2 regions of the Streptomyces sp. NPDC014733 genome follow, and region 1 is predicted to be linked to the other one. Evidence: riboswitches for the same ligand, from Rfam matches in the RefSeq annotation. Region 1 holds a riboswitch; the other holds the start of a gene.
What was found. Region 1 has a riboswitch for thiamine pyrophosphate ahead of thiC (phosphomethylpyrimidine synthase ThiC). Riboswitches for the same ligand answer to the same signal wherever they lie in the genome.
Positions count from the first base shown of each region.

Region 1 (4,142 bases):
ATCTCAGCGATGTCTTCATCAGCCTTCAAGTGGGCTCCGAACGCGCGCTCTTCCGCGTCAGCGCCCCACCACTGGTGGCGTTCCTCGACCGTACGGACCGGCTGGTGCCACTCGGTGCGGAAGAGGTGTGCGACACCCTGGAGGCGGCATTGGACCGCATCCTGTCCGAGGCGTCGAAGGCGGGTTGACCCCGCTGTCGCCGGCGGGCAGAGCCACCGCCCGCGCCCGGCCCGGACCGCTCGTCCCCCGCGGTCCGGGCCGAGTGCCGGTTCCGGCCCGGTCGGCGCGGCACCGCTCCCGCCGATGTCCGGTCCCGCCTCCGGTGGCCCTCAGACCTTGCGGCGCCGCCCGCGTCCGCCGCGGCGTGCCGCCGCCCGACCCCCGGCCGGTGGCGCACCGGCATCCCGGCCGGCGGCCCCGTTCACCTCTCCCGCGGGCCGTCCGCGGTCGGCCGAGACGACCAGCGCGGCCAGCAGCGTCGTCAGCGGCACCGAGGCGACCAGCCCGATGCTGCCGACCAGCGTCCGTACGATCTCTTCGGCCACCACCTCGCTCCCCGCGACCGCGCCCACTCCGCTCTGCGCGATCGAGAAGAGCAGCATGAGCGGGAGCGCCGCGCCGGCGTAGGCGAGGACGAGGGTGTTCACCACCGAGGCGATGTGGTCCCGGCCGATCCGCATCGCGGCGCGGTAGAGCGTGTGCCAGGACGCCGAGGGATCGGCCTCCTTCAGCTCCCACACGGCCGCGGTCTGGGTGACCGTCACATCGTCGAGCACGCCCAGCGAGCCGATGATGATGCCCGCCAGCAGCAGGCCCCGGATCTCGATGTGCGGGAAGAGGCCGTGCACCAGCCCGGTGAAGTCGTCGGTGTTGCCGGTCAGCAGCGCCCAGCCGATGAACACCGAACCGAGCAGCCCGATGAGCAGCAGCGAGGCGAGGGTGCCGAGGACGGCGACCGAGGTTCTGGCGGTCAGACCGTGGCACATGTAGAGCGCGATCAGCATGATGGCGCTGCCGCCGACCACGGCGACGACCAGCGGGTTCGAGCCCTGGAGGATTGCCGGGAGGATGAACAGCGTCAGCACCCCGAAGCTCGCCACCAGCGCGACCAGGGCCAGTACGCCACGCAGCCGCCCCACCACGACGACGGCGGCGGCGAAGAGCGCGGCCAGCACCCACATCGGGACCGTCCGGTCGACGTCGCTGATCGAGTACTGCAACTCCTTCGGCGCCTTGGGGGAGTACGCGACCTGGACCTCCTGGCCGGTGGAGTAGTGGCGCAGCGCGTCCGGGGTGACCACCGTGTCGAAGGTCCGTCCGGCGTTCTCACCGCTCGTCACCTTCACCGTCGCCACTTCGCAGGGGCCCTTGGCGGCAGCCGGGGGCCCGTTCGGCTGCTCTCCGGGGACGGGCTGCTCCTGGGCATGGACACTGGCGCAGTCGACCTCGGCGACCTTGGTCACGCGGGCCGACTCCTGGGGCTGGTCGAAGCCGACGCCGGACGGTTTGTGGCCGGGGGCGCCGCCCGGCCACAGCACCACCAGACCGACCGCGACGGCGACCGCGAACGGGATCAGCACCGCGGCGATGACCTTCCGCAGATGCCGGGAGACGGGCGCTGCCGGGCCGTGGCCGTGCGAGTGGCCGTGGCCGTGTCCGTGCCCGGGGGCAGGGGCGGCGGCGGAGGCGGGTGAGGACGTGTCGATGCCGGTCACCGCCCGATCATCGCAAGAAGTCCGGGCCCCCTGGCCACCTCGCCGTACCGGCCGCTACCGTGGTGGCACCTTTGCAATCGCGGGAGCTCGGAGCACCGGGCTGAGAGGGCGCTGACCTTCGTCCCGACGACGTTTCACGTGAAACGTCGTGGACGGAAGCCGCTGCGTCGACCGCCGAACCTGTTACCGGGTAATGCCGGCGTAGGGAGTTGGGTCTTCATGACTCTGCAGGATGCACGCACGCCCGAAAACGGCGAGTCCGGCGCGGACGGCTCCGTCAAGGAGTTCGGCTGGCACAAGGGCTACGTCACCGGATCACGCCCGGACCTGCGGGTGCCGGTCCGGCGAGTGCACCTCACCAACGGCAAGGACGTGACGCTGTACGACACGTCAGGTCCGTACACCGATCCCCAGATCGACACCGATGTCCGCCGTGGTCTGGCACCGCTGCGGGAGAACTGGATCATCGCGCGGGGCGACACGGAGGAGTATGCGGGCCGCCCGCCGCGCCCCGAGGACGACGGACTCAAGCACACATCACCCCGTGGTGGACTGCGCAATCTTGACGCGGTCTTCCCCGGACGTCCCCGCCAGCCCCGGCGCGGGCGGGGCGGCGCGGCGGTCAGCCAGCTCGCCTGTGCGCGGCGCGGCGAGATCACCGCGGAGATGGAGTACGTCGCGGTCCGCGAGGGCGTGACGCCGGAGTTCGTCCGCGACGAGATCGCGGCGGGCCGCGCGGTGCTGCCGGCGAACGTCAACCACCCGGAGATCGAGCCGATGATCATCGGCAAGAACTTCCTGGTGAAGGTGAACGCCAACATCGGCAATTCCGCGGTCACCTCGTCCATCGAGGAGGAGGTGGAGAAGATGACCTGGGCGACCCGCTGGGGTGCCGACACGGTCATGGACCTCTCCACCGGCCGCAACATCCACACCACCCGTGAGTGGGTGCTGCGCAACTCCCCGGTGCCGATCGGCACCGTCCCGCTCTACCAGGCGCTGGAGAAGGTCGACGGCAAGGCCGAGGAGCTGACCTGGGAGATCTACAAGGACACCGTCATCGAGCAGGCGGAACAGGGCGTCGACTACATGACGGTCCACGCCGGAGTCCTGCTGCGGTACGTGCCGTTGACCGCCCGCCGCAAGACCGGCATCGTCTCCCGCGGTGGTTCGATCATGGCCGCTTGGTGTCTGGCGCACCATCAGGAGTCGTTCCTGTACACGCACTTCGAGGAGTTGTGCGCCATCCTCGCGTCGTACGACGTGACGTTCTCGCTCGGTGACGGGCTGCGTCCCGGGTCGATCGCGGACGCCAACGACGAGGCGCAGTTCGCGGAGTTGCGGACGCTCGGCGAGCTGAACAAGGTCGCCAAGGCGCACGGTGTGCAGACGATGATCGAGGGCCCGGGCCATGTCCCGATGCACAAGATCAAGGAGAACGTCGACCTCCAGCAGGAGATCTGCGAGGAGGCGCCGTTCTACACGCTCGGCCCGCTGACCACGGACATCGCGCCCGCCTACGACCACATCACGTCGGGCATCGGCGCCGCGATGATCGCCTGGTGGGGCACGGCGATGCTCTGCTACGTCACGCCCAAGGAGCACCTGGGGCTGCCGGACCGCGACGATGTGAAGACCGGCGTCATCACGTACAAGATCGCGGCTCATGCGGCGGACCTGGCCAAGGGGCACCCCGGCGCCCAGGAGTGGGACGACGCCCTGTCGGACGCCCGCTTCGAGTTCCGCTGGGAGGACCAGTTCAACCTGGCCCTCGACCCCGACACCGCACGGGAGTTCCACGATGCGACGCTGCCCGCGGAGCCGGCGAAGACCGCGCACTTCTGCTCCATGTGCGGCCCGAAGTTCTGCTCGATGAAGATCAGCCGGAGCATCACCGAGCAGTTCGGCGGTGAGGACGGCGCCAGCCCCGAGGAGATCGAGGCGGGGATGCTGGAGAAGTCCAAGGAGTTCGCGGCCGCCGGCAACCGCGTCTATCTCCCGCTGGCCGACTGACGGTCCGCCCGCCGCACCGGGGCTCCCCTCGACGGGCGGCCCCGGTGCACCCCGCGTAACAGCCAACGCACCAGGTCAGCCGCGTACGACGGCACCTCGACCGGCCGGGCGCCGCAGCGGCGACGGGTTGAGCCGGGCGAACCCCTCCTGCCGTTCGTACGGGAAGTAGGGGTACGGGGCGGGCCGGGCGCTCGCGGCGTCGAGCCGGGCCGTCTGCTCGGGGGCGAGGCTCCAGCCGACCGCGCCGAGGTTCTGCCGCAGCTGTGCCTCGTCACGGGCCCCGATGATCACCGAGGAGACGGTGGGGCGTTGCAGCAGCCAGTTGAGGGCGATCTGCGGCACGCTCCTCCCGGTCTCCTCGGCGATCTCGTCGAGGACGTCGACCACCCGGTACAGGAGTTCCTCCGCCACGGG
Region 1 covers NZ_JBIBYO010000006.1:171,707-175,848, forward strand. Annotated here, with positions in the region: gene ACF1BH_RS16720 (SsgA family sporulation/cell division regulator) at 1-188, shown strand, start outside; gene ACF1BH_RS16725 (YibE/F family protein) at 330-1,706, opposite strand; TPP riboswitch at 1,785-1,940, shown strand; gene thiC (phosphomethylpyrimidine synthase ThiC) at 1,935-3,728, shown strand; gene ACF1BH_RS16735 (aldo/keto reductase) at 3,804-4,142, opposite strand, start outside.

Region 2 (4,142 bases), on a different contig from region 1:
GTACCGGCCGTCGAGCAACTGCCCGACCAGGGGGTCCTGAAGGGTCGTATCCACGGCAGACGAGTCTACGAGGACCTACCGACACCGCCGCCAGTCCGGCGGCCGTACGGGCGCACTGCGGCCGAACGGTGACCGGAAGCGGCCGCGGGGCGACGGGATACGCCCGCCGCCCCGGGACGTCAGAACGCCGGGCGCTCCGGATCCAGCTCCGCGCGGCCGTCCCGCGGCGACGACGCCAGCGCGAAGTGGCGGCGCGGGATGCGTCCGGCGCGGAAGGCCAGCCGCCCCGCGTCGACCGCGTACCGCATCGACCGCGCCATCAGCTCCGGATCCTGCGCGCGCGTCACCGCCGACGCCAGCATCACCGCCGCGCACCCCAGCTCCATGGCGAGCGCCGCGTCCGAGGCGGTCCCGGCGCCCGCGTCGAGGATCACCGGGACCCCGGCGCGCTCGGTGATCAGCTGGAAGTTGTGCGGGTTGCGGATGCCCAGCCCGGAGCCGATCGGCGAGCCCAGCGGCATGATCGCGGCGCAGCCCACGTCCTCCAGCTTCCGGGCCAGCACCGGATCGTCGTTGGTGTAGGGCAGCACCGTGAAACCGTCGTCCACCAGGGTCTCCGCCGCGTCCAGCAGCTCCACCGGGTCGGGCAGCAGGGTCCGCTCGTCGGCGACCACCTCCAGCTTGACCCAGTCGGTGCCCAGCGCCTCCCGGGCCAGCCGGGCGGTGAGCACCGCCTCGCCCGCCGTGAAACAGCCCGCGGTGTTCGGCAGCACCCGGATGCCGTGCCGGTCGAGGACGGAGAGGACCGAACCCTGGACGGTCGGGTCCAGCCGCCGCATCGCGACCGTCGTCAGCTGTGTCCCGGACGCCAGCAGCGCCCGCTCCAGGACGTCCAGACTGGGCGCGCCCCCGGTGCCCATGATCAGCCGGGAGGTGAGGTCCGTACCGCCCAGGGTGAGGAGATCGTCGGCCATCGCTCAGCCCCCCTGGACTGCGGTCAGCACCTCGACACGGTCCCCGGCGGCGAGCGGGGTGTCCGTCCACCGGGAGCGCGGCACGACGGTCTCGTTGACGGCGGCGGCGACCCCGGACGGGGCGGCCGACAACGTCGCCACCAGCCGGTCCAGGGTCAGCCCGCCGGGGATCTCCCGGGCGGCGCCGTTGACGGTGACGGTGACCGGGGCGCCGGAGGGGGTGGACGGGACGGGGGAGGTCGGTGGGGTCATGCCTGCTGCTCCTGGAGGACGCGTCCCGGGGCGGCCGGCGCACCGGCGCCCGGGGCGAAGCGGTCGGGGGAGAACGGGCGGGCCTCCTCGGGCAGCCGCCCCGTGGTGAGCGCCTCGGCCAGCGCGTCACCGGTGATCGGCGTCAGCAGCACGCCGTTGCGGAAGTGCCCGGTGGCCAGCAGCAGCCCGGGCAGCGCCGTCGGGCCGAGCAGCGGCGCGTTGTCCGGCGAGGTGGGCCGCAGCCCCGCGCAGGTCTCCACCAGCGGCAGCTCCGTCAGGCCCGGCACCAGCTCGTGCGCGTCCCGCAGCAGCTCGTAGACGCCGCCCGCGGTGACGGTGGTGTCCCAGCCCAGCTCCTCCGTGGTGGCGCCGACGACCAGCTCGCCGTTCTCCCGCGGCACCAGATAGAGCGGCCCCCCGCGCACCACGGCCCGTACGGTGCGCGACAGGAACGCCGGGCTCCCCTGGGGCATGCGCGGCAGCCGCAGCCGCAGCACCTGGCCCTTCACCGGGCGCACCGGCGGCCGCACCTCGTCCGGCACCCCCGCCAGCCGCCCGCTGAGGCTGCCTGCGGCCAGCACGGTGGCGCCCGCCGCGATCCGGGTGCCGTCGGCCAGCTCGGCGCCGGTGGCACGCCCCGCGGCGACCGTCAGCCGGGCCGCGCGGGTGCGGTGGAAGGCCACCCCGGCCCGCTCGCACGCCACCAGCAGCGCCGCGGTCAGCCGCCGCGGATCGGTCTGGTGGTCGCCGTCGACCCGCAGCCCCCCGCGCACGCCGGGCGCGAGCATCGGCTCCAGGCGCCGGCACTCACGCCCCGGCAGCCAGACCGACTCCAGCCCGCACCGCACCTGGAGGGCGTGGAGCTCTCGCAGGTGGGCGCGGTCGTCGGCGTCGAGCGCCACGGCCAGGGTGCCGCAGGCGCGGTAGCCCGCGTCCAGGCCGCTCGCCTCCTCCAGCTCCGCCACGAAGTCCGGATAGCGGCGGGCGGAGGCGAGGTTGAGGCCGAGCAGCGTCTCCTCGCCGTGGTGGAGCTCGGTGACGGCGGCGAGCATCCCGGCCGCGACCCGGCCCGCGCCGCCGCCCGGCTCCGGATCGGCCAGCGCGGTCCGCAGTCCGCGCCGCGCGGCCCGCCAGGCGGTGACCAGCCCCATGAGGCCGCCGCCGATCACCAGGACGTCGGGGTGCGGTGGATCCGTCGGGCTCGGTGGTGTGGCAGATGGAGGCATGGGCGTCCAGCCCCTCCCTTCGCCGGCATGACCCGGATCAGGTTCGTACGGTCGGAGGCCGGTCAGCCTCCCTCTCAGCCCGGTACGCCGGGCTCCCGCGAGTGCGTGTCCGCCTCACCCTAGTACCCGCCTCCCGGGCCCCGTAAGGCGGCGCCCGGGGAGCGGACGGGCCGTCCGGGGGAGCGGGGAGCGGTCCGTAACGCTGTGTCAGAGATCTCCTTGCGCGGTGCTGCGGACCGCTTCGCGCGCCGTCCTAGAGTGACCGGGTGAGCGAGCAGAGGAAGTCCTCCCAGGCCCCTGACCACACGCCCCGCGTGGTGATCGCCGGTGCGGGTATGGCGGGCGTGCAGACCGCCGTCGCGCTGCGCGAGAACGGCTGGCACGGCGCGATCACCGTCTTCGGCGACGAGCCGCACCCGCCCTACGACCGGCCGCCGCTCTCCAAGGCGGTCCTGCTGGGCAAGGCCGACGGCGCCGCCTTCGACGTCGACTTCCGCTCCCTCGGCATCGAGCTGGAACTGGACCACCCGGTGACCGGCATCCGCCCCGGGGAACACCTGCTGGACACCGCGCGCGGCCCGGTCCGCTACGACCACGCCGTCCTCGCCACCGGGGCCGCACCCCTGCGGCTGCCCGGCACCGAGGGGCACCCCGGGGTGCACCTGCTGCGCACCCTGGACGACGCGCGGCGGCTGCGGCCCGTCCTGGCCGGGCGGAGCGAGATCGTCGTGGTCGGCGCGGGCTGGATCGGCGCCGAGTTCGCCACCGCCGCCCGGGAGGCGGGCTGCGCCGTCACCGTCGTCGAGGCCGCCGACCGCCCGCTGGCCGGGGCGCTGCCCGCCGAGGTCGCCGCCCACATGACGCCCTGGTACGCCGCGGCCGGTGCCGAACTGCGCACCGGCGCGCGGGTCGCCGCCGTCGGGGAGCGGGGCGTGGTGCTGGACGACGGCACCGCGCTGCCCGCCGACGCCGTCCTCGTCGGCATCGGCGCCCGCCCCGCCACCGGTTGGCTGGCCGGTTCCGGCATCGCGCTCTCGCCGGAGGACGGCTCGGTCCTCGCCGACGACCGGCTGCGCACCTCCGCCCCGGACGTCCACGCCGTCGGCGACTGCGCCTCCTTCCCCTCCGCCCGCTACGGCCGCAGACTCCTCATCCACCACTGGGACAACGCCCTCCAGGGCCCCCGCACCGTCGCGCAGAACATCACCGGCGACCCCGCCGAGGCCACCGTCTACGACCCGGTCCCGTACTTCTGGTCGGAGCAGTTCGGCCGGTTCGTCCAGTACGCGGGCGACCACGGCGGCGCCGACGAGCTGGTCTGGCGCGGTGATCCGGACGGCGCCGCCTGGTCGGTCATCTGGCTGCGCGACGGCGTCCTGGTGGCGCTGCTGGCGGTCGGCAGGCCCCGCGACCTGGCCCAGGGACGCCGCCTCATCGAGCGCGGCGCCGCCCTGGACCGGGTGCGGGCCGCCGACGCGTCCGTCCCGCTCAAGTCCGCGGTCCGCTGAGCCGCACGGGGCGTACGGGGACGGGCCCGGCGCCTGGCGGGGACCGTGCGCCGGGGCTCCGGCGCCGCCCGCGCGGCCCTCTCCGGCGACGCCCGGCTACCGACTGTCAGTGCGAGGTGGCACGCTTGTCCTGTGACCGAGATTGACGCAAACATCGATGGACTCGTCCCCGCCTGGCTCAC
Region 2 covers NZ_JBIBYO010000005.1:399,749-403,890, forward strand. Annotated here, with positions in the region: gene pknB (Stk1 family PASTA domain-containing Ser/Thr kinase) at 1-54, opposite strand, end outside; gene ACF1BH_RS15525 (thiazole synthase) at 180-974, opposite strand; gene thiS (sulfur carrier protein ThiS) at 978-1,226, opposite strand; gene thiO (glycine oxidase ThiO) at 1,223-2,452, opposite strand; TPP riboswitch at 2,450-2,561, opposite strand; gene ACF1BH_RS15540 (NAD(P)/FAD-dependent oxidoreductase) at 2,719-3,960, shown strand; gene ACF1BH_RS15545 (Rv2175c family DNA-binding protein) at 4,093-4,142, shown strand, end outside.
Region 2: it holds a riboswitch for thiamine pyrophosphate, as region 1 does, so the genes downstream of both, thiO (glycine oxidase ThiO) here and thiC (phosphomethylpyrimidine synthase ThiC) in region 1, are expected to answer to the same signal.